Regions from separate parts of the Paenibacillus sp. BT-177 genome, predicted to be linked through region 1. Evidence: riboswitches for the same ligand, from Rfam matches in the RefSeq annotation. Region 1 holds a riboswitch; the other holds the start of a gene.
What was found. Region 1 has a riboswitch for cyclic di-GMP ahead of OIU26_RS22710 (transglutaminase-like domain-containing protein). Riboswitches for the same ligand answer to the same signal wherever they lie in the genome.
Positions count from the first base shown of each region.

Region 2: it holds a riboswitch for cyclic di-GMP, as region 1 does, so the genes downstream of both, OIU26_RS08610 (glycosyl hydrolase) here and OIU26_RS22710 (transglutaminase-like domain-containing protein) in region 1, are expected to answer to the same signal.

Region 1 is NZ_JAOYTP010000011.1:22,707-39,452, forward strand. It holds gene OIU26_RS22655 (ABC transporter permease) at 1-58, shown strand, start outside; gene opp4A (oligopeptide ABC transporter substrate-binding protein) at 102-1,922, shown strand; gene OIU26_RS22665 (LysR family transcriptional regulator) at 1,984-2,922, shown strand; gene OIU26_RS22670 (amino acid ABC transporter permease) at 2,950-3,600, opposite strand; gene OIU26_RS22675 (amino acid ABC transporter permease) at 3,615-4,274, opposite strand; gene OIU26_RS22680 (transporter substrate-binding domain-containing protein) at 4,346-5,176, opposite strand; gene OIU26_RS22685 (amino acid ABC transporter ATP-binding protein) at 5,223-6,005, opposite strand; gene OIU26_RS22690 (cupin domain-containing protein) at 6,290-6,754, shown strand; gene OIU26_RS22695 (GGDEF domain-containing protein) at 6,835-7,452, opposite strand; gene OIU26_RS22700 (class D sortase) at 7,588-8,238, opposite strand; gene OIU26_RS22705 (collagen binding domain-containing protein) at 8,345-11,974, opposite strand; gene OIU26_RS22710 (transglutaminase-like domain-containing protein) at 12,335-13,105, opposite strand; cyclic di-GMP riboswitch class I at 13,157-13,238, opposite strand; cyclic di-GMP riboswitch class I at 13,276-13,354, opposite strand; gene OIU26_RS22715 (helix-turn-helix transcriptional regulator) at 13,462-14,337, opposite strand; gene OIU26_RS22720 (DUF445 domain-containing protein) at 14,921-16,177, shown strand; gene OIU26_RS22725 (ATP-binding protein) at 16,324-16,746, shown strand, end outside.
Region 2 is NZ_JAOYTP010000002.1:491,169-507,914, reverse strand. It holds gene OIU26_RS08665 (glycosyltransferase) at 1-480, shown strand, start outside; gene OIU26_RS08660 (O-antigen ligase family protein) at 491-1,828, shown strand; gene OIU26_RS08655 (WecB/TagA/CpsF family glycosyltransferase) at 1,833-2,603, shown strand; gene OIU26_RS08650 (O-antigen ligase family protein) at 2,609-4,051, shown strand; gene OIU26_RS08645 (lipopolysaccharide biosynthesis protein) at 4,057-5,436, shown strand; gene OIU26_RS08640 (glycosyltransferase family 2 protein) at 5,459-6,298, shown strand; gene OIU26_RS08635 (glycosyltransferase family 4 protein) at 6,285-7,472, shown strand; gene OIU26_RS08630 (glycosyltransferase family 4 protein) at 7,469-8,617, shown strand; gene OIU26_RS08625 (glycosyltransferase) at 8,646-9,746, shown strand; gene OIU26_RS08620 (UDP-glucose dehydrogenase family protein) at 9,752-11,080, shown strand; gene OIU26_RS08615 (sugar phosphate nucleotidyltransferase) at 11,747-13,123, shown strand; cyclic di-GMP riboswitch class I at 13,279-13,360, shown strand; gene OIU26_RS08610 (glycosyl hydrolase) at 13,374-14,975, shown strand; gene OIU26_RS08605 (hypothetical protein) at 15,024-16,746, shown strand, end outside.

The DNA of each region.
Region 1 (16,746 bases):
CAACTTTATCGGTCAGGCACTCAAACGTGCCACGGATGCCAAACAACGATTGGGTTAAACCGAAATTCAAGGATAAGGACAACAACAAGGAGGGGATTACAATGGTTAAACGCTGGAAAAAAGGAATTCTGCCTGTTCTATCTGCCATTTTGGTGCTTTCTTTGGCTGCATGCAGCGGCTCGCCTTCCGCTTCGAATGGAGCAAAATCGTCTGACGGTACAGGTGGATCAGGGGCCGACAGCAAGCAGGTGAATGCGACTGCGCTGGCAAAGGCGGTCAAGAACGATAACCCCCCGATTAAGGGCGGCATCATCAATTATGCACTTGTGTCCGATACCCCTTTTGAAGGTATTCTGAATCCTGTATTTTATGATGGAAATCCGGATTTTGAAGTCTTCCAGTTTTTCTACCCTTCCCTGTTTTCGATTGATTCCAATCTGAATATTGACGATAAAGGAGCGGCGACGATTTTCTTTTCCGCAGACAATAAGGCAGTGACTGTCAAAATTGATCCCAAACTGAACTGGACAGATGGTAATCCCGTAACGGCAGAGGACTATGCTTTTTCCTATGAAGTGATTGGCCACAAAGACTATGAAGGTCCACGTTATGATAGTTTTATGACCAACATTGTAGGTATGGAAGATTATCACGCCGGCAAGGCCAAAACCATTTCTGGCATCAAGGTGCTGAATGAGAAAGAGGTTACCATTCATTTTAAGGAACCTAATCCTTCGGTAAAGTCGGGACTTTGGTCCACACCACTGGAGAAGAGGGTATTCCAGAACATTCCCGTAAAGGATATGGCTGGATCTGACCCTGTCCGCAAACATCCGATTGGCTATGGGCCATTCAAAATTAAATCTATGGTCACAGGTGAATCTGTGGAATTCGTCAAAAATGAAGATTATTTCCGCGGTGCGCCCAAGTTGGATGGCCTTCATCTGAAGGTTGTGAATCCGAATGTCATTACTGAGGCGTTGAAAAGCGGAGAAATCGACTGGGCCAGCTATCCAACCACCCGTTACAATGAGGCCAGTAATCCGAAAAATGTACAGTTTCTCGGTCAGGAGGAATTATCTTATAGCTATGTAGGCTTTAAGCTGGGCAAATTTGATCAGGCCAAGAGTCTAAATATTATGGACCCGAACGCCAAGCTGGCGAACAAGTCATTGCGTCAGGCCCTTGGCTATGCGCTGAATAATGAGCAGGTTGGCAAGCAGCTCTATCATGGGCTTCGGACTCCTGCGACATCCCTGATCCCGCCCGCCTTCAAGGGATACCATGATGTGAATGCGAAGGGCATTGCGTATGATCCAGACAAGGCGAAAAAGCTGCTGGACGAGGCAGGATATGTGGATACCAATGGAGATGGATACCGTGAAGACCCTAAGGGCAAGGAACTGGTGCTCCATTATGCAGCAATGAGCGGGGATGCGACGGCCGAATCGCTGGCTAAGTTTTATTTGCAAAATTGGAAGGATGTCGGGCTTCATGTCGAACTGGTGGACGGTCGTCTGCTTGAGTTCAATTCTTTCTATGACCGTGTGCAGAAGGATGACCCGGGCATTGATATTTTTGGCGGCGCATGGAGTACAGGTACAGATGTAAACCCTAGTGGGCTGTATGGACGCGGAGCCAGCTTTAACTACTCGCGTTTTACCAGTGAAGAGAATGATAAGCTGTTACAGGAAGGGGTGTCTGTGAAAGCCTTTGACGACAATTATCGTAAAGATATATACAATCAGTGGCAGGCGTATATGAGCGAGGAGGCGCCGATTGTACCGACGTTATTCCGTTACTCGTTGGAGGCAGTAAATAATCGGGTAGCCAATTACGATATTACCCGCGGCAAGGAGTACGATGCAGACGCGTTTGCGAATATTACGTTGACCGCGGAAAAAGCAGAAGTAGCCCAATAATCTAAAAAAGCGCAATAACCTGAAGAAGCGCGAACCGGATTGATCCGATCTCGCGCTTCTTTTGACCTGTTCATGCAAACATTCTGGGGATTCTCGAAGGGAGAGAAGGAAGACGGAAATACGTCAGCTTCAATACTTCATAGCCGTATGCGAGGAACTGCATTTTACGAAGGCTTCGGAAAAGATCGGTATCTCTCAACCCACGCTTAGCTTGCAAATTAAGGCGCTGGAAGAGGAACTGGGCATGACGCTCTTTGACCGTGCAGGCAAGAAAATCAAAATGACAGATGCCGGGAAACTGCTGCTGCAACACAGTGCGCATGCGCTCAAAGATTTACAGCAAGCGAAGGCTTCTATTGAGGAACTGCGTACCGAGCAACGCGGCAGTTTACGGATTGGTATCGCATTACCGGAGCTAGAGGAGTCGTTGCAAGAGATGTTTGCCCACTTTCATCGGTCATTTCCTAAAATCAGCTTGCACATCTGTCCATCCTTTGATGTAACAGAACAGCTGCTGGATAACCGTGTGGACGTTGGCATCACCCTACATTCGGGTACAGATGAAAGGCTTGTCCAGCTTCCTCTTCGCACAGAGAACTACTGTCTTATTGTCCCCGTAAATCATGCATTTTCCAATCGTTCTTCCCTTATGCTGGACGAATTGAGGCATGTACCCTGGGCGATGCAGCCAGAGTGCCATCCCGGCAGGAAGCTGATTGAGAAATGCTTCCGTGATCGCGGGTATCCCTTTGCAACCGTCCTGGAAACAAATTCTATACCTTCAATCCTGCGCTGGGTGCAGGAGGGACTTGCCGTAACCCTACAGACGAAGTCCCTTGCGGCCGAACTGGATCGTTCACTTTTTTGCACGGTACCTATTTTGCGTGGCGTGCCCCAAGGTCAGCTAGAGTTGGTTTATCGGTCTGACCGTTACCAGGGAGAAGCAGTGAAGCGATTAATTGAAAAGATACAAGCTGTACTAACAGAGTGTTCCAACTAGTGGCAACCCTGATGAGTACTACGTGCTTTAATGTGTACGAACTTCTAGCCTGCGTGCAATCAGTGACATACTGTAATTAACGGCAAAGTACAGGAAAGCGGCGAACAGCAGAGCTGGAATGACAAAAGATTGATTTTGTCCACCGACGATCTGAATGTTATGCGTCAGCTCCGGCAAACTGATAATGACAGCCAGTGAGGTATCCTTGAATAGGGAAATGAACTGGCTGACAATAGGAGGTACCATGCGACGAAGCGCTTGGGGTAGAATGATATGCCATAAGGTTTGAGAATAGCTTAGACCGGAGGAACGTGCGGCTTCCAGCTGTCCTTTATGGACCGAATTGAGACCGCTGCGCATAATCTCGGCAATCATGGCTCCCTCGAAGATCGACAGTCCTGTAATGGCTGCCCACTTGAGGGAAATCGATAATCCGATGGATGGCAAAACCATGCCGATGAAGAAAATAATGAGCAATAAGGGCAGGTTGCGAATCAGATCAATGATAAAGGCTGCAACCTGTGAAAGGACAGGTATACGGGCATAGCGCAGGATGCCGAACACAATACCGAGAGCGAAGCTGAATATGATAGAGTAAATAGCGACCTCCAGCGTGAGCAGGAAGCCCTCCAGTATAAAACGCACATTAGGCCATGCAAACAATCCACCGAAATCCATACGGGCTTCCCTCCTTAGGATGTTTTGGACAAGCGTCGCTCCATATATAGCACAAGAAAGCTGAGCGGAACCGTCAATACAAGATACAGCAGCGCCGTGATCGCATAGACTGTGATGGGCAGAAAGGTATCTGAGTTAATGAGATCCGAGTAATACATGAGATCCAGTCCAGCCACAATGGCCAGTACGGAAGAGTTTTTAACCAGATTGATGAATTGATTGCCGATTGCAGGCAGTACAATTTTAATGGCTTGCGGTAAAATAATGCTGATCATCGTCTGGTTGTAATTCAACCCGGAGGACCTTGCCGCCTCAAATTGTCCCTTGGGTACAGATTGAATGCCGGCACGTATAGCTTCTGCAATAAAAGAGGCGGTGTACACAGTCAATCCAAGCGTTCCAGATACAAAGCCGTCCAAGGGGATGCCCAAAGTGGGAAGACCGAGATAAAAAAACAGTACAACAATCAGCAATGGAATATTGCGGATGACCTCTACATAGACAGTACCGATCCAGTTTAGCCATTTAAAAGGCGCAATTCGGAAGATGGCAATGATAGCCCCCAGAATGAAGCTTCCGATCAAGGCAATAACACTAGCTTGAACGGTATGAAGCAAGCCTTCTCTGAAACGATCGCCATGATCGAAAAGTACGTTGATATCAAAAGTTAGCATCTACGGGTATACCTCCTTATCCAGAGCTAAGAAAGGAAGGAGCACGCAATCGCGGCTCCTTCACAAGATCATTATTCGGGTTTAACCCCAAGCCATTGCTCATGCAGCTTATCGTATTCCCCATTGCTTTTCAGTTCCTTGATCGTATCATTAATGGCTTGCAGCAGTTCGGTCTGCCCCTTTTTCACTGCAATGCCGTAAGGTTCCTCTGTGAAGTTCCCACCTACTAGGGTATAATTCGGATCTTGCTGTTGCATGCCAAGCAGAATAGAGTTATCGGTCGTCAGCGCTTGCCCTTTACCTGCCTTGAGGGCGTTGAAGGCATCTTGATAGTTTTCGAACTCTAAAATCGTTGCTTTGGGCGCTTTTTCGCGGATATTTTTTGCGGAGGTAGAGCCTTTAACAGCGAGTACCTTGGTATCGGGTGTCAGGGACTCCAGACCGGTGATCGGGCTTCCTTTTTTCACGAGTAGGGATTGCCCTGCATTAAAGTAGACATCGCTGAAATCGACCTGTTTTTTGCGCTCATCCGAAATGGTCATCGTGGCGATAATAGCGTCGATGTCCCCATTTTGCAGTAAGGTGATTCGTGTTTTGGACGTGACTTCCTTGAGTTCGAGCTTGGTTTCATCACCAAAAATATGCTTGGCTACAGCCTTGGCGATGTCTATATCAAAGCCCTCGACTTTCCCGCTAGCCGGATCTTTTAGTCCGAATAACTTGGTGTCGTACTTCACCCCAACGACCAGTTTTCCACGCTGTTTGATGGCTTCCAGCCCGTTGGAAGCTGCTGCTTCATTTCCTGACGTTGCTGCTTCTTGCTTACCTCCACAGCCTGCCAAGACGAGCAGACAGGTTAATGCAACCAGCACCAAAGTACTCCACTGAAATCTTTTTCTCATCAAAATGATCCCCTTTCAATTTTTATTCCAGTTAATAATAGTCTGTTTAATGATGAATCAGACGGCTCAGGAACAGGCGAGCCCGTTCTTCACCCGGATTCTGAAAAAACTCAGCAGGTTGGCTGTCTTCCAAGATCTGTCCTTTGTCCATAAAAATCACGCGGTCAGCCACTTCACGAGCAAAGCCCATTTCATGAGTGACGATGACCATCGTGATGCCTTGATGGGCAAGCGAGCGCATGACATCCAGCACCTCTCCGATCGTTTCGGGGTCCAGAGCTGAAGTCGGCTCGTCAAACAGCATAATTTTCGGATTCATTGCGAGTCCACGGGCAATTGCAACCCGCTGTTGCTGTCCACCGGACAATTGGGCGGGGTAGCTCTGTGCCTTTTCTTCAATTCCGACACGCTTCAGATAGGTGAGGGCAGTTTGAATAGCTTTTTCTTTCGGGATGCCCAGTACCTTCATCGGTGCCAGTACAATGTTCTCAATCACCTTTTTGTGGGGATACAGATTGAAATGCTGGAACACCATCCCGATATTGCGGCGGAAGGCGTTAATATCAATCTTTTTGTCATGCACGGGGACATCGTTAACGATTAGCTCCCCATCAGATATCGTTTCCAGACGATTGATGCAGCGAAGCAGGGTGCTTTTACCTGAGCCGGAGGGACCGATGATGACAACGACCTCGCCCTCCTTAATCTGAAGATTGATGTCTTTAAGTACATGAAAGTGACCGTAATGCTTGTTGACATTGCGAAATTGGATCAGAGAGCTCACCCCTTTTTTTGACTTGAATACATCGCTTAGTAGACAGACTGACATGATTAAGCTCTATTAGAATTTCGAAATTTCTCTCATGATACTATAAGCTTACAATAAAAAACAAGATTTTATGTCAATAAACTTTACGTGAAAAGTGTTTTTGGCGGTTTTCATACTAGTTATTTGTTATTTATATGATGAAAACGAATATATATCCACAATTTAATGTTATTTAGTTTGACATAAACTATGAAACCTCGACATGCAGAGGGGGAAACGTGACAAAAGGAGCGCTATGTTTTACAGTAGGGAAGAAGGAATTTAGGGTAAAGGAAGGATAGACAATGACGAAAGCTATTTCACCGCTAGTCACGGCATTGGGTATGGAGCCCCATCCAGAAGGCGGCTGGTACAAAGAGATGTGGAAGGCCAATTTTCAAATTCCGAAGCCTGTACTACCGGATGTGTATTCCGGTCCGCGCTTTGCAGCTTCGTCTACGTATTTCTTGCTGCATCCGGGTGAGTTCTCCGAATGGCATGTGGTCCATTCTGACGAGCTGTGGTTGTACCATAGTGGAAGCCCTATAGAGTTAAAATTGGGTGGAAGCGGAGAAGAACCTGGCGAAGAAACGGTAATTATCGTTGGCGCAGACGTGGAGGCAGGACAACATCCACAAGCACTCGTACCAGGAACTGTATGGCAAACGGCACGTCCGCTGGGGGATGAGCCTGTGCTGGTAACCTGTGTTGTTGCACCAGGATTCCACTTTGATGATTTCAAGCTGATTGCCAAAGGTAAGGTGGAGTAGGAATATTTTATCGGCGGGTATAATCCTGGATAAACAGGACTTACCCGCCTGATTTGTTGTTACGGGTATTCTTGTTAGTGTTAGAGAGTTGCCATTTGTTGTATACTTTGGATCTTTGTTTTTTTTCGAAAACCAGCTGCAAACTTTATCACTCGTGCAGTACCATATGATCTGACGTTTGGCCTCTGTTTGATCCTCTGGTATACAGCATAGCGGTTTCTCCCCATTCCTTTCGCTTGGTACATGGCGATATCGGCCTCTTTCAGTAAAGAAGGCAGGGGCTTCTTCGGAGAAGGATGCATAGTAATCCCGATGCTACCTGTAACCTGAAGATTGATTCCCTGGATGTTATAAGGAACGCTGATTTTTTGCAGCAGCAGTTCTGCCAGAACTGTGACCTGATCGGCATCATAATCCTTCATAATGAGTAGAAATTCGTCACCACCGATTCGAAAAGCTTTCTGATGGGAGTTTGTTACCTGGAGTAAATGATCGCTTACCCGTCTGAGCAGCTTATCACCGATTTGATGTCCATTTGTGTCATTAATGGCTTTGAATCCATCCAGATCAAGATACATAATAGCAAAGCCTTCCTTGCCGTTGCTTCGTTTCCAAAATAGCTCAAGTGCATTCCGATTGAACAGACCCGTTACAGGGTCCTGATAGGCAAGTTTCCGCAGCAAATTTCTTTCCATCATCACAGAATGTAAAAAAATTAACGTATATATCCACAGCGCCAAAGTTAGACCGATTAGAAGTAAGGCTGTTAAAGATATACTCAATGGGTTCACCACCAATATAGTTTATAGGTTATTCCGCTTCTATTAGCGGCATTAGGTTAGTTGTCTGGCATGAACGATGAGTCGATGTGTCGGATTTACAAGAGGATCACAGGTAATTAGTGTGAGAAGCTTTTGTTTCTTGATGCTTTTTAAAACGGAGACATTTGAAGGAGTGACGACTGAAATGTTGTAGACCTTGTATACGTATTTTTCACCCCGAGTGTGAATTAGAATCTGATCTCCGATTTTCACCTCATTAAGCCGGTTAAATAAACGTCCAGTTGTTCGTGAGCGATGAGCGGCTATGGCAGCATTCCCCACCTGGCCGAGTGTCGCAGTTTCCGACATATGTACGGCTGCATATCTCATATGCTGTTGGGTTGCACCTTCGAGTACAGGAAGTTCCAGCCCGATACGATCAATCTGGATTATAGCGATTGGGGCTTGCTCTGAAGCCGACGATGGGGGAGTGGCTTGTGACAATTGTGGCCCATCCGCTGCTGCAGTATTTGTCAGCCAATTGGACAAATTTGTATATCCTTTCATCATTTCGGGAGTCAGTGTCGATGTATCTGTATTTGATAATGATTCAGCTTCCTGTAATAGCTCTTTTTGCTTTTGATCTTCCAACCATTCATTAGCGGTAGGAAATAACATGATGATGATTCCTAACATGATGCTCACGTATGCCAGCTTACGCAATTAAAAAGCCTCCTAATACAGTAATCCATAGATCGGACATGTAAAATAATTCCCCTTCTCGCTAGTGATGAGCTGAGAAGGGGGATTTTTGATTATAAAATGTTATTTATTTTTTATGCGTTCGTCTATAACCCAGATAGGCCCCCAGAAGAATTAAGAACATGCCACTTACATAGAAGGGAGCAGGACTGTCTTCTCCTGTCTTTGGCAATGTATCCACCTTGGGTGTATGACCCGGATCACTTGGATTCTCTGGTTTTTCTGCTGGTAGGCGGATTACACCCTTAGGTACTGGGTCTTCTTCAATCTTCACGGGCGGAGAAGGCTCCTGGTGAGGATCGGCTTCCGGTGTCTCAGGTTGCACCCCTGGTTCAGCGGATGGTTGCGCCTCTGGTTCTACAGGTGGCTGTTCAATAACCGGAACGCCCAACGGAACATCCTCATCCTCGATAATTTTCGGTTCTTCGGTTGTTACGGGCGTAACAGGCGTCGCCGGAGGTTCAGTTATTTCAGGGTCCTTATCATGTTTTTTGCCTGAGCCCGGACTCGTAGGTGTACCCGGATCGGTAGGTGTACCTGGGTTTGTAGGCGTACCTGGGTTTGTAGGGGTGCCTGGATCAGTAGGTGTACCCGGACCCGGATCAACAGGAGTGTCTTTTTTGTTGGTGATTACGATTTGTTTAATGCCTGAACTTTGTTTGATAGTTGCATCTATTTTGATTTCTGTTTTTGGCGCTGTTATTTTGTAGCCTTCAGGAGCAGTAAGCTCCTCCAGGATGTAGTCATCATAACTCAATGAAGAAAATACGATTTTCCCGTCCAAATTGGTAGTTTGGACAAGAGGTGCTCTTTTCTGATTCTTGTCATAGAGTGCAAAACGTGCCCCGGATAGAACCTTATTGTGATCGTCCTCATCAACTTTGGTAATCTCCAGACTTCCCGTAACTCCTCCTCCTGATCCTGAACCAGAGGATGTGCGCACGGTAATTTCCTTACTTGTTTCCCTGATTTCGGTGGTCAAACGGTCGCCCTCGAAATTAACCTTATTGCTCACTTTTGCCTTGTCTTCAGCTTGAAGAAAGGATTTATATTGCAAAATATAACCTGATGATATAGCCTTCGCAAAGGCAAGCTCAAAGGATTGCTGACCTTGAGCAGTCGTTGTTATTTTTAGCTTATAATCCTGATCCTTGACTAACTCAGTGTCCCTAACAGCTTCTCCGTTGGCAGACACTTTGGTGGAGTATAGATGGAAGGAATCTTCAATCAGAATTTGATTATTGCTGGGCGTATCCACGATCTTCGCGTTGGAGACATGGGATTGCCCTTCATTGATATGGATGTTCCAGTCGATTTTATTTCCATTCTGAGCACCGGACTTTGTCACGTATTCTCCACCGTGGGGCACAGTCACTTTGGCAGCCCATTCCGAATCTACATTTTTTCCATCCATAAGCAGAGCGTTATTGTTAATCTCTTTGTCAATAAGCTCTCCTTCCAATGTTGTTTGGAAAGTGACCCAGTAAGGAGAGTTGATGGACTGGTTAAACTGGATGCTCAGTTCGTTGTTGTTAGCGGCGGAAGGCAAAACAAGAGTATATTGGCTCGAAGGCACTTCGCCCCCTTTTTGTACGCCATTCCACCACCCGAGCAGGGTCATATCGTACACTTTAACTGAATTTGGGACCAGTTTTTGTCCTTGTAACAAGGTATCCCTAATTTCAGCATGATTCAGAGTTTTGCGGTTATAGTTGGCCTTAATGTCCCATGTAATTTGCTTGGAGCTGGCATTGTAACTACCTGACTTCGCGCCATTTTGCTGGGTCATATTGTCCGGCCATAATCGAGCTTCGGCCTCAGCAGTTTGTGTTGGTCCGTTGTATAACCAAGTGATAGAGGTTTTATTCCAAAAGTCAGGCTTGGTTTTGTCGATTTTCCATTCATTGTTAAAGGTAGTTGTATAGTTAATGGTGTACGTGTCTTGAATCTTTTTATGAAAACGTATAGTGAACCCTTTTTTGTAATCCAGCGTAAGAGGGATCAGTTCGTAGTCTGTCGGTGATGTTAGTGTTGTTTTTCCGTCCGCGCTTTGGATCTTCAATGTGTTCGGCAATAAGGCCAGACCGCCATTCGGAAAGGCATCGTCGATAACGATTTGATCCATTGTATACTTATCCGCATTAATAGAAATGACCCAAGGAATCGTTTTGGTGTTATAGTTCGGTTCCTTATAGCCTTTGGTGATAATTATACTTTTCAGTTCGGTGGTTGTTTCTTTTGTTACCCCACCAGAAGTTACACTGTTCGTTATTTTACTATTTTTAACTACACGATCTATAGCCTTTGTTTGATAACGGATGGTATATGGGGCTTCAATATCCGTATTGAAAAGCAGATTGAAACCATTGGTACCATGATCGTCAATAACTGGAGTGACGCTGTATTGGGATGCAAGGAGCTCATCCTGTGTATCCCCTTTATACACTTTAAGTGAATCTATGATGAGTTGTTGGCTGTTATTAAAACGGTCACTTAATGCGGCTTTAGCTGCGGGAATTTTTTTGTTGGCAAAATTATATTTGATTGCCCATGAGATCGTTTGTGTGACTGGGTCGTATTTCTCCACTTTTTTGCTTAAAAAATCCCCGCGTTGAACAGTGACTGTAGCTGTTGCGGAGGTATCCTTCACATCGTCCCCTGAAAAAGTGGCTGTGTTGGAGAAACGAGTATCCTCGCTTGTTATGTTTGTGGAGTATTGAATACGGTAGGCGCTGTTAATACTCTCCTCGTTAAAACGGATTCTGAAGCCCGGCACAACCGGATCAGCCTCTACTGTATACTTATCTGCGCTAACAGTGTCCCCCAGCACGGTGGTTCCGTTCACATTAATTTGTAAATGGTTTACCCGGATGGAGTCCTTGACTAGTTCTAGTCCTTGGGGAGTTGGGTCGGTTACTACAGCGTGTTTGATAGGATCCAAGTGTTTATTTACGTCAACTGTCCAATGAATTTGGTCTTTTCCATCAAACTTTCCTTGTTTCTCCATTGTAGGACCAGCTGCAGGCTTAATATTTACGATAGCCGTTTGCTCGCCGCCTTTGATCGGGATCGCAATAATAACTTGTGTACTGCCTTTTTCTATTTGTGTGCTAAATTCAGTTTTGATCTCTAGCTTACCGCTGACATTAGAGTGGCTTTCTACGTAATCATTAAATGTCATAACCACTTTACCTTGACGGTCTACGGTAAAATGACCTACTTCACCATCTGTATTCGTCAAAGGAGACGTAATATCTGTGTAAATTTGGAATTGCTCAGGTAATTGAAAGGTAAAGGTGTCTCCAGCTTTATACGTATGGTTGGGCAGTTCCCATTCATAGCCTAAATGGATGGCGGAACCAATATCAATACGGCTATCGGGATTATACACTGCATCAATAACACTTCCAGTAGAATCTGTAAGGGTTAGCTTGGTTAAAATACTTTCTTGAGTTGCCCTAACTTCAGAAGTTGAGCCAGCAGTTGGTTCAGGGACTGGAGCCGGGACAGCAGGTGGGATGTTAATTGGCTCTGAGGGCATTGGATAAACATCGTTAGTCACACTCTGAACCGGTTCGGTTCCTGGGGTCACTGGCAGATTAGAGTCGGGATTTTGTGCATAAGCTTGTGTTGTGCTGAACAAACACTGCAAAAAGAGCAATAGCGCAACCGTTGCTGCATTCCATTTTTTTCTCATACGGTAAACAAATCTCCTATTCTTAAAATACTCTTATTTAACGGCTAATGGTTATTCCTTCGAGGTCGAGAGAACTGTATTTATATATTCATCATTCATTCATATGATGCTATGTTAGCCGCATTAATTACTTGTTCAGAATTTATGAAAATTTATGTTCGGGGATGAACTTCCTCCTTTTGTCTCGAAATTAGATAATGGTTGGAAATCTCATTGTCTTCCTGGACTAGAATACATGCCACATCTCAACAATTTCTCAACAAGGATAGAAAAAGAGCCTTGATCATGTGATCAAGGCTCTTCAAGAAATGTAGTTCTATTTTTTCATTTTTTAAAAAATATGAATTAAAAACATTGATATTAATATTGCTTTGTTTTAATGTATTTGGAGGGATCTTTGATCATTTCGAATTTCTGCTTACCCATATACAGTGCTGCATCTACTGTAGTGTCTACGACCATCCATTGATTGTCGATGTAGACCTCATTCCAGGCATGGTAAGTGTCCACGTAGGAGGATTTGCCCATAACCAGCTTGGTTGGTACATCTACACTTCGTAACATAGCAGCCATCAGTGAAGCATAACCATAACAAATATCTTTTTGAGAGCTTAACGTATGATCAATTTGTGGCAGATAGTCAGTCGTTAAGGCAAAGGCCTGATTGGAGTCATACTTGATATGACTAATTACGTAGTCATAGATTTTTTGGAGCTTCTCGCGATCCGTTGTTGCACCTTGGGTTAACTCACGGGCTTTTTGAATCGCTTGATTAGTACTACTCCAGTTAATATTTTGAACGGAATTAAGATACACCGCCTTGCTATCGTTTAGCTTTAACTCGATCGTATCTTGTCCTATCACTTTATATTGATTACCACTAAGCTGTTCCAAAATACTGATGTTATAGTTCCCATTACCCATTTGGAGAGGAAATACTTCTTCGGATTTCCCGGGTGTTAGATTATAAGAGTATTTTTGTGCATCTTTGGTAACCAAAATCTTGGTTTTAACGTTAGGTTTAACGGGGTAGCGCACACTGACCGTCCCATGATTTACATTGTTTTGATCCAACCATGCAACACTATCAGCAGCGTAAATTGTCGAATTTAAGAGTATTGCGGACAGCATGAAAAATAGGAGAAGTGTAGAAAATATCATTTTCCCCATAAAAAACTTCCTTTCGGTGGCCAGGCTGCCATCATAAATAGAAGGCCCTATAGCTTTGCGTCCCTGCCTTTCGACAAGTTTGCCATTTCGTATAAAGTTTTCGGAAAAAAGCACGACAAAAAGCCACTTCAACCGGTAGCTGGCTGCCATCATACAGAAGGCCCTGTAGCTTTGCGTCCTTGCCTTTCGACAAGTTTGCCATTTATCCTGAATAGCTTGTATTTTTATTCTATCAGTTAGGTACTCTATTAGGCAAGTTTAAATCTCAAATTTTCGCTATTTATCGACAAAGCAAGCTTGGAGATTATACATAAGACCTATTTTATACGGTTTCCCCATTTTTTGCGATAGGAATGAGGCGTTTCTCCAATGTGCTCTTTGAACAGATTGATAAAATGACTTGTGTTGGGAATGCCCACATATTGTGCGATGTCCACAATAGCTACATCACTAGTTTTAAGCCAGCTTTGAGCAGCCGTGATACGAACATTAATAAGATACTCAATAGGGGAAAAGCCAATCTGTTTTTTAAAGTTTTTAGCCAGGTTGAACTTGTTTAGACCAAACATTTCTGCTAGCGAATCCAGCGTGATCCGTTCGCAATAGGATTGATCCAGATATTGCTTTACCTTGCGCACCTCTGCCGTTCCATCTGAATTCGCGTTGGGATTGGTGTAGGGGTGCTGTAAAATAATCGTTAACAAGTCAACGATTATCCTGGATGAGAGCAGCTCAGAGGATAAGCTTCGTTCTGGCTGTACATGTAATAAGGTGCGCAGCTTGTCCAATACTGCACTTGAATCCTTTAGTGAGATTACGGGCTTATTGTGTTTATCGAATTGTTCGTAGAAATGGTCAATAAGATTGCCATATAGATTCACACTAATAAACTCCCATGTCTTCTGACAGGAAGTTTTGTACTGTACATATTCTTCGCAATTAATAAAAAGCATATCATGAGGTTTCAATATATAATCCTTGCCCCGGTATTGTAATTCCCCTCTCCCGGACAGAGTAAAAAGGAGCAAAAAAGAGGTGAGCTTTTGCCGTTCCATTACATAAGCATCTGTTTTGAAATAGCCTATTTCCTGTATATAAAAGAGGGATTTTTTAGCAAAAGCAGAGGGTGTACATATAATTGCAACTGGATCTTCGCTCCAGACATACTGGGCATTTTTTTGGTTTGTTGTCATATCCAATTCCTTTACAAAAGAACAATTTTAGTAAGACAATTGTAGTTTGTTTCATGAATATCCTTTTAGAACCGGAGTTCCCATTTACAAAGGTTATTTTATCACATTAAAGTATATTCATGTATCGATTTGAGGCTATACATTATATAACAAAATTAACCAGAAAGCACCTATTTGAAAAGGATAGGGTTCTTCTGGAATTCATTCCTTAAATTGATGGAATAAAGAATGATGTTGGGAATAATTAACTTTATCAATGAATGTATCATAATCTTGCAATTCCACTTTTTGAGGCATATATCCTTTAGGTTGCAAGAAAAATGGGACCATAATTCGACAAAATGATTCAAAGGGCTCATTTTGTTAGAAAATAGTTGTAACTTAATTGTTGTGATTTTGTTCACGAAAATGTATGGATAAGTGTGGTTATGCGAACTCAATTTAAGCTAATGTGCAAATTTTAAATATCATGCAATTTGTTGACAATAGAGTATGGTGACCTTTGGTATCTGCACAGGCAATGATATGATGGTACTACAGATGAAATGAAACAAATTTTACAGTTAGTTTGGAGGACTACATGATGGGAAAAACAAAAAACACAAAAACCGCAGCAGCTTGGTCACTTGTTATGATGGGAGCGGGCTTTGCTGCTACGTTACCTTTTCAACAATTTGGCTGGGCCCGTCTTTTGGCCGGATCTTTTGAAGCCGGACTTGTAGGAGGGTTGGCAGACTGGTTTGCCGTAACCGCGTTATTCCGTCATCCGCTGGGCATTCCGATTCCACACACAGCGCTTCTCCCTAAAAATCGGGGAAAGCTGACCGATGCCTTGGTTAACACGGTCGAGAACAATTTGCTTCATAAAGAAAGTATTGCATCTAAAATTGCCGAGATTAGACTGGCAGAGCTGGTGCTGAAAAGTGTGGAAAAAGGAATACGTACGCCCGAAGCGGTCGCTTTTATAGATGTTCTTGCCAAGCAACTTGTCCGTTCGATTCCGCTGGCAGAGCTGGCCCCGGCCATCTCAACTGGGATTAAACGACAGGCGACAGAATTCGATATAGGACCATTGCTAGAGGTGCTCGCCCGGCAAGCTGGCGAGCGAAAGTATGACCAACGGGCGTTGGATTATGCGCTGGAGCAGACGGAGTCCTGGCTACTGCGGTCAGACACCGGGGTTACGCTAGGCACCCTGGGGATGCAGGCTGTTAGCGGCTTGCAGGTCAGCGGGCTTATGCAGTTTGCCCTGAACGCTTTCCTTGGCTATTTGAATGAGGAGCGTATGGGCGAGATGATTCGTCACTTTTTGCTGGACCGCGTAGCGGAGCTTCGAGATGAAGGACATCCGCGTCGTCAGGCCGTCCTGGATGGGTTCAACACACAGTTGATTCATCTGGCGGCCAAAGATACGGTCAGGGAGGGGCTGAATCACTGGAAAAACACCTTTATTGATTCTTGGGAAGGTGATGCAGCCATATCCGATAAGCTTGAAGAGCTTCGTCGTAATCTGCTGGATTACATGGAAGATGCCAGTTATGTAACGGCGTACATTGTACCTTTGCTGGATCAAATGCTGTCTGATTTATGGAGAAATACGGGGCTGCTGGACAAGATCAATTCGTGGATCGTAGCAGGTGTTACCGGAGTAGTGGAAGCAAACCATAGTCAGATTGGTAATCTGGTTCGAGAAAATGTAAATCGAATGGATGATGCCTCACTGATCGCTTTAATGGAGGACAAGCTGGGGCAGGATTTACAATGGATTCGGATTAACGGTGCGCTTACAGGTTTTCTGATTGGAATTGTGCTTACTGGGGTTCGTATGTTGCTTGAGTAGCACGGACAATCTGAGCTAAGGAACGATAAATGAAATTTGTGTAGATAAGGTTGTGAAACTATGAGGATTGGTCACCATCCAATGCTGCTGGTTCAGATGAGAGCCCGGCAACGGTACGTTGATGTATGGTGCCGGATCACCAGTAGATGAATAAGCGGAACTTTTTTTTAATTACGCTGTCATTTCTGATCGTGATTATCGGCTTGCGTTTGTTGTGGTTTGATTATTACCACAATCAGGATTATCCCCGGGCCAAGGCGGGAATTCTGGATCTGAGGGGCTTGAATCTGCAGGAGATAAAGACCCTGCCATTAAATGGGGAGTGGGAGTTTTATCCTGGGACTTTATCTTCTTCTGCCGAACTGAAATCCTTACTTATGCAGAAGCAGCGCCAGACCATTCAGGTACCAGGATTATGGAGTGAGTCGGTATCTCCTGTTGATCATAAGGCATATGGCGTTGGAACCTATCGGCTGCTTATTTTGAGTGACAGGTCGGAGGACACTCTATACGGACTTCGGATTGGAAAGATCAGTACGGCATCCAACATATTTGTGAACGGTCGTTTA
Region 2 (16,746 bases), on a different contig from region 1:
GATCTGGGGGAATCCGTTCGGGAATATCCAGCGGGCCTGAATCCATTTGGAGCGAATATGGCTATGCGCAAAACGGCTTTCGCCGCCGTTATGTTCCCGCTTCACTTGGGCAGAAAGGGAGATATCCTACTATCTGGTGAAGAGTCGTGGGTATTCGAGCAAATCCGTAAAAATGGTGGAACGATTATGTATCATCCGCACATGGCTGTAGAACATTTTGTTCCGGCTTCACGCTTAACGAGAGAATGGATTATGAATCGCTACTATTGTCAGGGCATGTCTAATGCTGCTCAGGCTGCAGGTCTGCGCGGCAACGCGGTGCTGATGGCAAAGGTGGCAGCCAAAGTGTTATACATCACGGTGGATTCCCTGCTGGCACGTACTGAGGGCAGGAAGCTGTTGAACCGGTGCAGGCTTGAAAATATCCGCGGAACGCTGGATACACTGCGCAACCGGAAAAGCGAGTCAGCTGCGGGGTGAAAGATTGAACATGAGTAACTATCCTTGGACTTCTAGAATAAACACCATACAGCATGTTTTTATTTTTCTACTAGGCGCTCTTGCTGTAGGAATTGCAGCTACCTATCAACCTGTGGTCAGTATTGCAGCGGTATGCTTACTGCTTTTGTTGGCTGTCTCTATCCATCATCCAGAGCGCATCAGCTATGCAGTTTTGCTAAGCACAGCGGTCTCTGTCGATTCTCTGTATCAGGGTGGCGTGTTCGGCATTGAGATATTGTCATTGTACAAATTGGGCATCTTGGCTCTGCTAGTGCCTTGCATGCTCGTTTATGGCATTCGTCTCAAGTTCAGCTATCCAGTCTGGGCATTGGTGATCATGCTGGGGATTACATTTGGATTTTCAGCATGGCTGCCTTTGTTAACGACCTCGATTGCCGTCAAGGCGTTCGTGGGACTATCACTGCCCTTCTTTTTTTTACTGATCCAGTGGAAAAAGGATGTGGCGGAAAAGCATATTCGACTGATCAGCCTGTTGCCGATTATTAGTGTGGTCATTGGATTAGGCTTGCAGGTTTTAGGATTGCACTCATTTACGGATGTGGAATTTACGGGCGCAGTCAGAGTACAAGGAGCGAATATACCGCCGCATTTGGCAATGCTCTCCTTTCTCGGAATCGCCGTCTCTCTGATTGAGGTCAAGCGCAAACCTAGGCAAGCTGGCTTTTATTACACGGTGTTGGCCCTGAATTTTCTAATCCTGATCGCCACCGGTACACGTGGGCCGATTCTGGCATTGCTATTGATGTTTGCTGTGTATCTGTTTGATATTGCCCGTCAATACCTCAAGGGAAAAGTCAATTATTTGCTACCGCTGGCCGGATCGTTTTTGGTTGCTCTGGGGGCGGTGGCCCTACAATGGAACAATTTAAAAAAACGCTCCTTCGAACGGGAGACCGACACAGGCATTGACCTATCGGGACGCTCGGAGGCATGGGAATATTTTTTGAACAGAGTACATGATTACCCTTGGTCAGGCAGAGGCCTTGGCGCGGTAACGGTTGCGAACGACGGGACGTTATTCAATGGTTTTGTTGTACCGCATAACGAGTATATACGCTTTTATTTTGATACCGGATATATCGGTTGCGGGCTCTTAATGCTTTCATTACTGATCGTGTTCGCTCTTATTTACCGGTCACTTGCCAAGTCTATTAAACCTTATTTTGCAACTTTAATTGCAGGTTTTTTGATCTACTCGTTTTCAGATAATACGTTGTCGACGGTTCAGATGATTATTCCGTTTTGCTGGTATTTGAATGCATTATACCAAACATCTACTCAAACCGATTTTCGCAAAGAGAAGTGATACGATGAGCAGAGTGAACATGTTCGATGTCAACTTTGATAATTACGATTTTAATGATCTACTCGAATTTATAGATACTTCTATTGAGCATCAGCGTCATTCCTACATTTTGACCTGTAATGTCGATCATGTGATCAAGCTTCGCAAGGATGATGAATTCCGTAAGGTATATTCGGATGCCGGAGCTGTAGTGGCCGATGGAATGCCTATCATTTGGGCGTCTAAGTTACTGAAAAAGCCCCTCAAACAAAAGGTGTCAGGCTCCGATTTGTTCACCCGGCTGGGAGAGGCATTTGAGGATCGAGGCTATCGTTTATTTTTTCTGGGTGCAGCTGACGGTATTCCTGAGAAGGCTATGCTTAATCTCCAGGAATCCTATCCAAACATGAATGTGGTGGGCTGCTATTCTCCTTCTTATGGCTTTGAGAAAAACGAAGAGGAGAACAGATACATTATCCAGTTGCTCCAAGAGGCTCGCCCAGACATCGTTTTTGTAGGTGTAGGAGCACCGAAGCAGGAAAAATGGATTTACAGATATTATGAGACTTACCGCGCTCCAGTTTCGATTGGGGTGGGAGCGACCTTTGATTTCCTGTCGGGGAATGTAAAGAGAGCACCGGAGCTGATGCAGAAGACAGGATTTGAATGGTTTTGGAGGTTGTCTCAGGAGCCTAAACGATTGTGGAAAAGATATTTGATTGAGGATTCCCAGTTCCTCGTTCTGCTGTTTAAAGAGATGTTCAAGCGGAAGCGGATGAAGGGAGGCCAGGGGTGAGAAACATGAGTCGGTTGGCAGATCAGCAGATTTCCTTCTGGCTAGGAAGTCGGCGTGGAATCGGCATGATTGGTATGGGGGTGCTGGCTTGTATGCTGCCACTCGCCATCGGATTTGTTAGCGCCAAGATGAATCCCACCACGAGCCAGCAGGGAGCCATATTGCTGGCGATCGTTTTTCCGGCCTTCCTGCTGGCGATCTTGCAATCACGGTTACTGATTTCTTACACACTGGTGGTGTGGGCAGTAGGCCCGGAAATCCGCCGCATTGCAGATTGGTTGGAGGGAACGTATCACTCGGTTTCCTTGTTGAGCGTGGCGCCGCTGCTGGTAAGCAGCATGCTGATCATTCCTGTGCTGCGGGGTATTCATCTGGCGGAAAAGCCATTAACCCGAATTGCTGTATTTTTCGGCATAGAATTGGCCTACGGAAGTGTGGTCGGGTTATTCAAAAATGGTATTGTTTTTGCTTATGATTTGGCCAATTATGTGGTTCCATTGCTTCTATTGCCTTATCTTGCGATTAAGCCAATGAAAGCAAAGGAGCTGGACCGACTGCTGTATTCATACGCCAACATTGCTGTTCTTGTAGCGATATACGGCATTATTCAGTACTTGACGGTGCCTCCTTGGGATGCATTTTGGATGAATCATGTGGAAATGAATTCCATTGGGGTGCCAGAACCGCTTCAAATCAGAGTGTTTTCTTCCATGAACTCGCCCGGCCCATGCGCTATTTTCCTGGCAATGGCACTTGTACCGATGCTGATGGAGAAACGGTGGCGAGGCACTTTGGGATGGATTGGAGTCCTGCTAACAGTTGTTTGTCTCTTGGTCACGCTCGTACGTTCAGCCTGGCTGATTGCATTCGTCATGTTACTGGCTTACATTCTCAGCTCATCCTCCAAAGGAAAGTGGAAGACTCTGTTTCAACTTGCTATCGTCGGCCTTCTTCTCTACATCATCGTTCCAAAACTTCCGGGGGCAGAAGGTTTGGTGGCTCGCATGCAGACGTTGACAGATATTCAACAGGATCATTCGTACAATGAACGTTTGGATCTACTGCATACAATGCTTCCGGCGATTACTAGCAATCCGGTCGGGCAGGGGATCGGGAGTGTAGGAATCGGAACCAAGCTTGATAACGGCGGCGATCTCGGTGAACTTGGGATTATGGATAATGGATATATTGCCATTTTCCTCACCTTCGGTATTTGCGGAGCATTCTTTTTCTTCGGTGGTCTGTTCGTTATCATCAAGCGCCTTCTCGTCCGTATTGCCGAACGGAATTCCAGTCAGCCTTATATCAGACTGGCGTTGGCTACATGGGCCGGAGCAGTAGCCAGTCTCATATCGGATAATGGTTTCCCCGGTATGCGCGGCTATTTGATCTGGATGATGATCGGAATAGGACTATGGGCAAAAGATGTCATCGCGGAAAGAAGGTAAAGGCTGTGCAAAACTTACAAGCATTATCCGCACCTGTCCGGACACTATGGTCCACGGTGATTCGGTTTGCCAAAAGCAAGGATAACAGCTCTGCAGCAGTAAAAACGATGATATTCAGTATGCTGATTCTCGTTGTGAATATGCTGACTGGTGTGCTGACGGCACGATTCTTGGGTCCTACTGGACGCGGAGAACAGACAGCGATGGTGAACTGGTCCCAATTTCTTGCCTTCTGCATGAGCTTCGGTGTTCCATCTGCATTGATTTACAATGCCAAAAGGAAACCTGAGGAAACGGGTAAGCTGTATGGTCTGGCCTTGCTGCTGGCTACGGTGTTCGGGGGGATGGCGACACTCATCGGAGTATTTCTAATTCCTTATTGGCTGCGCTCTTTTTCTTCATCTGTCATACTTTTCGCGCAGTGCTCCATGATGATGTGTCCACTCATAGCGATTTCACAGATCAATAATGCATTGCTTCAAGTTCGCTCGGAATATAAACAGTACAATTTATTTCGGTATCTGGTACCCCTAAGTACGCTGCTTGGACTGGCGATTCTGATCCTGACGGGGACGATGAATCCGTACACCTCAGCATTGGCCTACTTACTGCCAGGCTTGCCGATCTATATCGGTGTCACGATACGAATGATTCGGCTGTACAAACCAAAGGTGAAGAACAGCTGGACGCAATTTAAAAATCTCTTTACCTACGGTATGGGTTCATACGGGAATGATCTCATGGGGCAGGTTTCCACTTACATTGACCAGATTTTGATTGCGGGTCTGCTCAGACCCGCTGATCTCGGTTTATATGCGGTAGCGGTCAGCCTGGCCCGGATGGTAAATGTATTTTCAACCTCGATCATTGTCGTGCTGTTTCCCAAAGCCTCCGGGCTGGATAAGGAAGAGGCGGTGGCCATAACATTTCGGGCATTTCGAGTGACTTCAACGGCAACCTTTCTGGCTGCGGTGATGTTAATGCTGGTTGCTCCGTTCGTATTCACATTGTTATATGGTCAAGAGTTTAAACAAGCGCTTACGGTATTCCGGTTTCTGGTGCTTGAGGTTGCTATCAGTGGAGGTACCATGGTGCTGGCACAACAATTTATGGCGTTGGGTAAGCCCAAACTGGTTACCATTCTACAGGGTGTCGGATTGGCGCTCGTCATTCCATTGCTGTCCATACTCGTGCCGAGATATGGATTGACGGGTGCAGGGATAGCAATGCTGTCTTCGGGGATTTTACGGTTCGTTTTCATTTTATGTAATGTTAAGTTCGTACTGAAAATGAAAATTCCAAGACTGGTTATTTCCAAACAAGATTTTCAATGGCTCCGATCAACGATGTCACACTACATCCGGAAAAAGCCAGTTAACGGTTAGATAAAGAAGGAGGCACCCGCTAATGAACCACATGTCTAGCGTTCCCGCGGACAACCGGATATCCGTAGTTATTATCGCTCAGGATGATGGCATTCGAATTACAGCTGCCATCAAATCCTGCCAGCCCTTTGCGGACGATATCGTCGTCATTGACGGAGGGAGCAAGGACAATACGATTCAGGTAGCTGAATCATTGGGCTGTCGGGTGTTTTCCAACCCATGGCCCGGTTATGCCAAACAGCGCATGTTTGGTGTTGATAAAGCGGAATTTGATTGGATTTTCCTGATTGATACAGACGAAGTAGTGGATGCAGAGTTGCTTGGTGACTTATTGAAAGTAAAGGAAACGCTCCACGATCCGGCCAAAGCCTATTCCGTATTTCGCATTGGCGATTTTCTCGGCAAATGGATGAACAAAGGCGAGTATTTGGTTCGTTTGTACAATCGGCGAATTTATGGCATTACGAATAGTCTTGTTCATGAAATGCCAGATGTAGCCTCTTCTCAGATCATCAATCTGGAGGGCGTGTTATGGCACTATGGATTCCGCAGCATCAGTGATCATATGACCCGTTTTAACAAATATACAGATCTGGAAGCAGAGACGGCATTTAACAAAGGAAGATCCTTTCGAATTACCAGACTGTTGTGGAGGCCCCCCGCCCGCTTTGTACAGAAGTATTTTGTTCAAGGCTTATACCGCAAGGGGTTAGCGGGTTTTGCTGTAGCCGTTTTCTGGGTGATGTATGAGTTTCTCGTCTGTTTCAAGCATTATGAGTTAACCAAGCGGCGAAAAAAGATAGAAGTCGTGGATGGCGGACAGACCGAGCAGAAAGGAGAAACCAGCTATGTCGTACAATAACGGATTTCGTATCGCGGCAACGGGGTTGAGCTGGCCGTCCTTACAGCCAGGAGGTCTCAACACATATTTCAAATCCATCTGTGAGCAGCTTACGCTAGAGCGCAATACGCTGGATGCTCTAATTTGTAGTGATGAGCAGCCTCAGGCGCCTGAACGTATTCGTATTCATTCGATTGGCAGCAAGCAGCAATCCATCTGGAAGCGCCGAGAGCTGATGCAAAAATATGCAGCAGAACTGTTCGACAAGCAACCGATCGATGTGCTGTATTCCCACTTTGCTCCCTATAGTGTCGGACCGGCACTGGAGGCGAAAAAAAGAGGAATCCCGGTCGTTACCACCTTCCACGGACCGTGGACGGAGGAAATGAAGATTGAAGGACAAGGAATTAAGCATTTCTTAAAAACGACGTTGGCCAAATCCATTGAAATGAAAGCTTATGGTCTGGCGGATAAATTTATAGTGCTAAGCGAGACTTTTCGGGATATTTTGCACGAGCACTATAAAGTACCACTTAGCAAAATTGATATTATTCCTGGTGCGGCGAATGTAGAAAGGTTCCATCCGGCAGAGGATCAGGAGGCTGTACGTAAGCGGCTGAATTTGCCGCAAAATGCGACGATTGTGCTAACCGTTCGTCGTCTTGTTAATCGCATGGGACTGCTACAGCTGCTCGAAGCATGGCGGCGAGTAACCGAGCGACACCCTGATCATCTGCTGCTGATTGGTGGGAAGGGCCCCTTGATGGAGGAATTGGCTTCCAAGGTGGCGGAATACAATCTTCATAACCATGTAAGGTTGCTTGGTTATGTGTCGGATGAGGAGCTGCCCCTGTACCATCAAGCCTCGAACTTGTTTGTTGTGCCAACACAGGCACTAGAGGGTTTCGGTCTGATCACAGTTGAGGCGATGGCCTCGGGACTACCGGTGCTGGCCACTCCTGTAGGCGGCAACAAGGAAATCTTAAGAGGATTCCGTCCTGAGCTATTGTTCCAGGGGACGGACAGTGAAGCTATTGCTGCAGGGTTGCTGCGTGTGCTGGATCATCGTGAACTTCTACCGAATGCACGGGAATGCCGGGACCATGTCCTGAGCAGATATACATGGGGACATGTAGCGGAACAGGTAGAAGAGGTGTTCCGACAGGTCCTTGACAGAAAGGCGGCGGCGAAATGATGAGAGTAGCTTATATTGACCATACGGCAAGATGGAGCGGCGGCGAAGTTGCTTTGTATAACATACTGACGAATATCGGGGAACATATCGACCCGCTCGTTATTTTGGCGGAGGAGGGCGATTTGGCGGATCGGCTTCGGCAGCGTGATATTGATGTGCGCATTGTTCCACTAGATGATTCGATTCGTAATCGGGGACGAAATGCCGTCAATCTGGGTGCGCCTGCAGCAGCCTTTCGTTTGCTAGCTTACGGCAGGAAACTCGCGCCATTGTTGCGCGAGGAAAAAGTCGTGTGTGTGCACACGAACTCACTCAAATCTGCACTGTATGGTGCAGTAGCCGCCAAATCGGCGAAGCTGCCGTTGATATGGCATATCCGTGACCACATCGGTCCGCCGTATCTGAAGCCGATTGTAGCCAAAGGGATTCGGCTCATGTCCCGCTTTTTGCCTAACGGTGTGATTGCCAATTCCAAATCCACGCTGAGTGCATTGGAATTACCCCCGGACAAAAAGACGCTCGTCGTCTACTCCGCTTTTGCCAAAGCGATTACGGCTCGTGATTCGGCTGCGCAATTGCGTGGCGATGACTCGTTTAACGTTGTTTTGGTCGGCAGATTGGCGGAATGGAAAGGACAACATATTTTACTGGAAGCGGCACGTTCTTTTTTACCAGATCAGCGTGTGAAATTCTGGCTGGCTGGAGATGCGTTGTTCGGAGAAGAGGAATATAAACAACGATTGGAATCCACGATGCGCGAATATGGGTTGACCAACGTCAATCTGATGGGACACGTCGATGACATTCAGGGTCTGATGCAGCGCTGTGATCTGCTAATTCATACTTCCATTACACCGGAACCATTCGGTCAGGTCATTATTGAGGGCATGGCTGCAGGTTTGCCAGTGATCGCTTCAAACGAAGGTGGTCCCAAGGAAACGGTGGTACCCAATGAAACCGGGCTGCTCATTGAACCGGGAGACCCTGCCAAGCTGGAAGAAGCCATCCGCTGGATGCTGGAGCATCCACAGGAACGTCAGCAGATGGGTGAGAGAGGGATGGAACGGGTCAAGAAGCATTTTGTCATCGAGAACACTGTTAAGGATATAGTTCATTACTATAAGGGTTTGTTGGCAGGAGTCTGACCGACATTCGCGTTAAAGGATGATTCAGATGAAAATAGCGATAGCACATGATTACTTAATCCAAATGGGCGGAGCGGAAAGGGTAGTAGAGGTATTCCATGATATGTATCCGGAGGCTCCCATCTTCACAACGGTGTTCAGCGACGAGCGTCTGTCGCGCAACTTGAAGGATGCGGATATTAGAGCCACTTGGCTACAAAACATCCCAGGAGTGAAGGCCAACTTCAAAGGAGTGCTGCCGCTGTATCCCATCGCTATCCGTGATTTTGATTTTAGGGATTTCGACATTGTTTTAAGCTCTAGCAGCGCATTTATGAAAAGCATCCAGGTACCCAAACATACGTTTCACATTTGTTACTGTCACACACCGATGCGGTTTGCCTGGGATTACGATACATATATGGCCCGGCAGTCCAAATCCAACCTGCTCAAAAATATGCTAAAGCTGTACATGAACAGGCTGAAAACATGGGATGCCAAAACTTCTCGCAACGTAGACCAGTTTGTCGCCAATTCTTCCGTCGTTAAGCGGAGAATTCTGCACTATTACCAACGGGAGGCAGATGTTATTTTCCCTCCTATCAATACATCCCGTTTTAAACGTGCTACAAGCATCGGTGACTATTATCTGATCGTATCTCGTTTGGTGTCCTACAAGCGCATTGATCTCGCGATTGAGGCATTCAAACGTAACGGTCTTAAGCTACGCATCGTTGGCGAAGGACCGGATCGTAAACGACTCGAAGCCATGGCTGCCCCGAACATTGAGTTCCTCGGCAGGCTTGAAGACGAAGAGGTTAACAAGCTGATGGCCGAATGCCGGGCACTTGTCTTTCCGGGGGAAGAGGACTTCGGTATTACGCCTTTGGAGGCGAATGCGGCCGGACGGCCCGTTATCGCTTTTCAGGGTGGGGGAGCGCTGGATACGATTGTTCCTCATGTGAACGGCGTATTTTTCCGCAAGCATCAAGTAGACGATGTGCTGGAGGCCGTCGCAAAGGTTGAGCAACATGCATGGAATGTGGACGATATCATTACCCATGCCCGCAAATTTGATGAAGATAACTTCAAGGATCAATTGAAAAAGTATGTAGAACAAGCCTATGTGAACTTTCTAAAAGGAGGATGAACGGAATGAAACTGGCTGTAATCGGTACTGGATACGTTGGACTCGTCTCGGGTGTATGTTTTGCGCAAAAAGGTAATGAGGTAATTTGTGTCGATCTGGAGCAGTACAAAATCGATATGTTGAACCGTGCGGAATCTCCGATTTATGAACCAGGTATTGAGGAATTGATCGCGTTGAATCTGGAAGCTGGCCGTTTAGAGTTCACCTCGGATTTGGCCGATGCGGTACGTCGCTCGGATATCGTCATTTTAGCAGTAGGTACGCCTTCACTGGCTAACGGCGAGGCGAATTTGTCCTACATTGAACAGGCGGCCGCCGATGTCGGGAAAGCCATGAACGGGTACAAGATTATTATGACTAAGAGTACCGTACCTGTCGGAACGAACGAAAAGATTAAGGACGTAGTGGCTCGTCATACGAGTTTGTCTTTTGATATTGTATCCGCGCCGGAGTTCCTGAGAGAAGGCTCAGCCATCAATGATACGCTTCATCCAGATCGCGTCATTATTGGTCTGGACAATACAGGTTTGCGTGAAACAATGGTCACTCTGCATCAGGTATTCACGGATAAAATCTATGTGACGGATATCCGCAGTGCTGAAATGATCAAATATGCCTCCAATGCGTTCCTGGCAACTAAAATTTCGTTTATTAACGAGATTGCTAATATTTGTGAAAAGGTTGGCGCGGACGTTACCTGTGTGGCTGAAGGTATGGGCATGGACAAACGGATTGGTTCCTCTTTCCTGCAAGCAGGGATCGGATACGGGGGCTCTTGCTTCCCGAAAGATACGAATGCGCTCATCCAAATTGCGGGTAATGTAGACTATGAATTTAAGTTGTTAAAATCGGTGGTAGAGGTAAATACCGACCAGCGCTTTATGATTGTATCCAAGCTGCGTGAATCGCTGGGTCAGCTAAACGGCGTATCGATTGGCATTTGGGGCCTCGCCTTCAAGCCCAATACAGATGATATCCGCGAAGCTCCAGCACTGGAAATCGTAGAAACGCTCATTCAGGCAGGTGCTATTGTCAAGCTGTATGATCCCATTGCGATGGATAAATTCAAGGAGCGCGTGGATCACCCGAATATTATATGGTGCTCCTCCCCGCAGCAAGCCGCCGAAAGAAACGATGCTGTGTGCCTGCTGACGGATTGGGAAGAGTTCAAAGAAGTTGATCTCGTGCAATTGGGCTCCATTCTACACAAGCCAGTTCTGATTGACGGTCGCAACGTATTCACCGAGGAACAGATCCAAGGCTCTGGGCTGGAATACTACTCCGTGGGTCGTCCGCGGATGAGTGGGTGGAACAGAGATAAAGTGGAAGTTTAAAAGTGACAGATTAAAAAGTGACTGTGGTGATGTGGGAGGCACTGAAGGCGCTGCGCGTGCAGATTGTTCTTCCGATTGCTGTTACCCCCGGATTTTCTGGATTGTATTAAACATTCAAAGGTTAAAATCCGGGGATAAAGGCAAACGCTGACGCTTCTTCAGAACAATTCTGCCCGCTCCGCTGCTTTTGCCGCACCAAGTCACGATGTTTAATCTCCCACCTTATGGGATGGGAGTAGAAGGGCGTATCAGAAGGAGCGGCACAGTTGAAGCCGCTCCTTCCGATTAAGACGCCATTGCGGTTGTCGCAGCAATCTTGGCAAGGCGTTACGAAACCTCGATTACTAGAAGCTTGCAAGCACAGCGGGCAAGCGCCGAAAGCGTGAGATTTTTACAGGCTGACCGGACTTAATAATGTCCGGTCGTGCCTTTTGCACCACAAGGTATGATCGATATGATGCATTTTTGAGTAGCGCAGGAATGGATTTGAATCTGGAGAAGCGATAGCGGTCGCCTTTGAACCGGGATTCAAACCTTTATACGATTTTATACAATCGAATGAATCCCGGTCCAACAGCGATCGTAAGATCAAATTCAGCCCGTAGCGGGCTACTCAACCTTGCCTCATCCGATCGCCCACACATTATAGAGAGGAAGTGGAGATTTATGAAGCTCGTACTTTTGTCTGGTGGTTCCGGTAAAAGATTATGGCCGTTATCCAACGATTCCCGTTCCAAACAATTTTTGAAGGTACTGGAGAGCCCGGAAGGGATTTCGGAATCCATGGTACAGCGGGTATGGAGACAATTGGGAGACAACGGATTATCCGAATCCTCGTTTATTGCGACAGGGAGAGCGCAGGTCGAAATGATCCAGAGTCAGATCGGATCGAATACGCGCATCATTGTTGAGCCGGAACGCAGAGATACTTTTCCTGCGATTGCGCTGACAGCGACTTATCTATATTCCATTGCGGGTGTTTCGCCTGATGAAATTATAGCTATATTGCCTGTAGATCCTTATGTAGAGGATGCTTTCTTTGCTTCCGTAGCCCAACTCGAACATACACTTCAGGAGAGTGAAGGAAAGCTTGCACTAATCGGGGTTGTCCCTTCCTATCCTTCAGAGAAATACGGTTATATTATTCCGAAAAACGATGCCACTCAAGGTAGCACAGGCTACCGCGAAGTGAGCCATTTTCAAGAGAAACCCGACCGGGAGCAGGCGGAGCGACTAATGGAACGCAATGCTCTATGGAACTGCGGGGTTTTTGCATTCAAATTAAGCTATTTGCTGGATATTTTGGCATCCAAGGGCCTGCCGCTGAATTATGAAGAAATGCAAAAACAATATGCGTCTCTGGAAAAAATCAGCTTTGACTACGAAGTAGTCGAGAAGGAAAAAGACATCGTAGTGCTTCCGTACGATGGTTTTTGGAAGGATCTGGGAACTTGGAATACACTCACAGAAGAGATGTCTCATCAGCAAGTGGGTAGAGGGGTAGTAACGGAAGATTGCGTCAACACGAGTCTTATTAATGAGTTGGACATTCCTGTGGCGATCATTGGAACGAATGATCTGATTGTAGCCGCTAGCCCAGATGGCATTCTTGTGACCAATAAGGCAGAAAGTCCACGCATCAAGGAAGTGCTCAAGGCTCATGATCAGCGTCCAATGTATGAAGAACGTCGTTGGGGACAGTATCGGGTTGTAGACTATGTAAAGTATGACGAGGGTAATGAGGTACTGACCAAACGAATCCGCGTACACAAAGGTAAAAATATCAGCTACCAGCTTCACTTCAAACGAAGTGAAATCTGGACCATTATTAGCGGCGAAGCGGAAATTATTTTGAATGAGAAACTGCATAAAGTGAAGGCCGGTGACGTAGTTCGCATCCCTGAAGGGACGAAGCATAGCATTTTGGCTGTAACCGATGTGGATTTGATTGAAGTTCAGACTGGCTCTGAGTTGGTTGAAGAGGATATTGTACGCTTTTGTATGGATTGGAGTGAAATTTCTCGTCATCAATTTATCTCGTAATTATTTGCGTAAAAACGTAAAAAAGAAGATTTGATGAAAAATAATGGCCCAAACTGTCGAAATTGGGCGAAAACCTGTAAATTCATGAACATGACCTATTAAATTTTGGTAAAAAAAAGTCGATACTTAGGGTAAGAAGGAATCCAAACTCCTTCCAACGATAAACGCAGCCCTGTCGAAAGACTGGTACGCAAAGCTAAAGGGCCTTCCCGTAAGGATGGCAGCCTGGCTACCGAAAGGAAGAGCTAAAGTGAGATTCAATTTTATTCCTCTGTATCGACTGATACGTCATGTACTCCCCGTTGTTATACTTTTTTCTTTGTTTCCCGTCGGCTTTGGTGATTCTCTGTCTGTGGTGAATGCCGCTTCATTACAACCTGTTAATTCGGACGCTTCTACTCAGGCCCGTGAACTATACAATTATTTACTCAGCATCTCTGGAAAGAAAACAGTCACTGGTCAGCATGATTATTTGGAAAGTCCAGATGAATTAAGCAACAAGGTCCAAAAAATCAGCCAGGCGTATGTGGGTCTGCACGGCTATGAGATGGGTGCCATCTCTGGTCAATCCGACACTATAGAAGCAGCACAACGTAAAAATGTCGTCGATAGCGCTATTCGTTGGAGCAGAGCTGGTGGCATTGTGACGATGACTTTTCATGAAGCGTTGCCGGGTAGATCGCTGACTTGGGCCAATGTGCAGGCGAAAGTAAGTCAGGCGGAGTTCAATAAATACGTGACACCAGGCACTACGCAGTATAACCTCCTCATTGCCGATCTGGATAAGGTCGCTGTATCGTTAAAGCAGCTTCGTGATGCAGGGGTTCCAGTATTGTGGAGACCTTATCATGAAATGAATGGTGACTGGTTCTGGTGGGGAAACAAAAACAATTTCAATCAGCTATGGAATATCATGTACGACCGTTTTGTAAACACGCATCAGTTGAACAATCTGCTGTGGGTGTGGAGTCCCAATGCTCCCAATTCCTATACTGTCCCGTATACCCCGAAATATCCGGGGGATGACAAAGTGGATATTTTGGCAGTAGACATCTACAACAATGATTTTAAGCAAAGTCATTATGAAGGACTGCTCGGGTTGGCACGGAATAAGCCGATTGCCATTGGCGAGCATGGTGAGATGCCTAGCTCTGAGGTGTTGCAGGCACAGCCCAAATGGGTGTATTCCATGACTTGGGGCAAGATGCTGACTGAGAATAACACAACCAATCAAATACAGGATTATATGAACGATTCGAGGAGTTTGACACGGGATGATGTGAAAAATGGGCTGGCAGCAACCCAACAACCTGGGGCAGATGTGCCGACTTTACCGGATGAGGGACAAAGTGAGCCTATCCCGGTTCCGCCAGTAGTAATCGTACCCCCAGCTCCGACTTCTCCTTCTGTTCCTGATGTAGTATATGTGAACGGGCTGCGGGGCGAATATTTTAACAATATGAATGTGAACGGCAGTCCTGTTTTGATCCGTACAGACAGCAAGCTGGATTATAACTGGCGCGCCGTTGCTGCTGATCCCAAGGTAAATGCCGACCAGTTCTCGGTTCGCTGGACAGGTAAAATCAAACCACAATACAGCGAGACCTATACATTTACAACTATATCCGATGATGGTATTCGCGTATGGGTAGACGGCAAGCTGGTGATTGACAGTTGGTTCAAACAAAGCTGGACAGAGCGTAAAGGCAGTATTGCTTTGGAAGCAGGTAAAATGGTAGATCTAAAAGTGGAATACTATGATGAAAAAGGCGATGCGATGGCTCGTCTGATGTGGGAAAGTCAGCATGAAGCGAAAGCGGTGGTTCCCGGAAACGCTTTGTTTCTTCCTTGATAGATACTCTTTCCCGGTCATAAATTTTGAGGAGAGAGGGTGTATCATATGATGAAAAAATGGTTGACCCATAGGTATACGGTCGTATTATCCGGATTACTAGGTGTCGCAGCTCTAACCATGATCGCTTGGTTTATATACACGCCTTCAAAAAGTGCAGAATTGCAGACGGATAAGGTAGCGGCGGCCAGTCCAGTATGGAAGCTGGGCCAGAGGGATGACTCTTCAGCGGAATTTAAAGGAGTGGTCGGTAGGGATAATATCGAAATTTCTGCAGCAGCAGCTTCTACCGAATCCTCTGCTAAAGGAACATTCTCGGCGTTGTCGGAAGCAGAGAGTACAACAGTTCCGGTATTGCTCAGCAGTGGTGATATTCCTCCAGGTTTGAATGCATCCACGAATCCAGAACTGTCACTTCAGTATAAACTGAATCAGGTTCCTCCCAATGGTATGATATTCCGTGTTCGGATTTTGGATGCGGGCAAAGCGGTGCCGCAGATGGCTGTCTTTTCAAATCATCAGCTGTCCGGAATTATTCAGATTGCCGGGGTATCCGGTACTGGGAGTACCTATAATTTCAAAAATAATTACGAGCTGTATATTCCCAAAGAACAATTGCAAAGCGGTGTTAACGTACTCAAGCTAAAGACAGCGCGCTGCCTATACTGCTCCTCTGCAGAAGATAAAAATGTGTGGTGGACTTGGGATGACTTGAGCTTGGAGACGTTAGCTTCCCCTGCGGCCGAACCAGTACATGGGAAATATATACTGACCGGTACGAATGTGAATAATAAAGAATTTTATTATGATCAGGGTGCAGTTAAGCATCTACCTTACGTTCTCAAATGGCTGGGAATTGCTTATAGTGGCAACGTCATGAGGGTAACTTGTGCCAGTAATGTAGGCAAGGCATGCACAGATGTGGATGATTACTATCAAACGTTAAAGCAGTATAATATGCAATCGTCTGCTTTGTATCTATACACAGGTGATATCAAGCTGCAAAAAGATGGTACTCTGCCAGAGACGGCCAAGCAAAAGTTGCGTGATTATGTAAAAAAATACGGTTCATACCTTCAATATTATGAAGTAGATAACGAACCTGGATTGTTTAACCGTTCCAAGGCGGTAGACCTGGCTGTGGCTAAGTGGTTGAATACGGAAGGCAAGCAATTGGCACCGCATCTCAAAACCGTAGCGCCGGGTTGGGCCTACTGGCCGACATACTCTACCAAGGCGTGCAAAAATCAAACCGGAGGTACGCAAAAATGCGGTGATCCGGATGGATGGGAACGGGACCCGGCACAGCGTAAACAGCTGGAAGAAGTCACCGACCTGACCAACGGACATGCCTACGGTGAATCGTATAATGAAGAGGGCGGGGGCAGCTTCGTTCAGAATTTGAAAACCTTTGGTGGTTCGAGCAACGGACTGGCGAAAAAGATGCTAAACACGGAGTTTGGTACTAACGATACGCATCGAGACAATCCTGATTACGGGGCTAGTCAGCCACAAGCAGCTGCATTCGATCGGATTATGCGATCGCAAATCGGGTTTGCCGATATGTTTATCCAGCACGCTGCTTTTTATAAGGATTATACGCTGTTTAAAACGGGCTTTGATCTGCAAAGTCACAACCCGGCTAACACGGAAATTTATCCGTTTGGGCAAGGACAGGACACTCGCGTTAAGATCATGAGACGCTTGAGTCTAGCGTATGCTACGCACGGTAAACCGCTGACTTATACCATACTGAATCCAGAGGAGACCA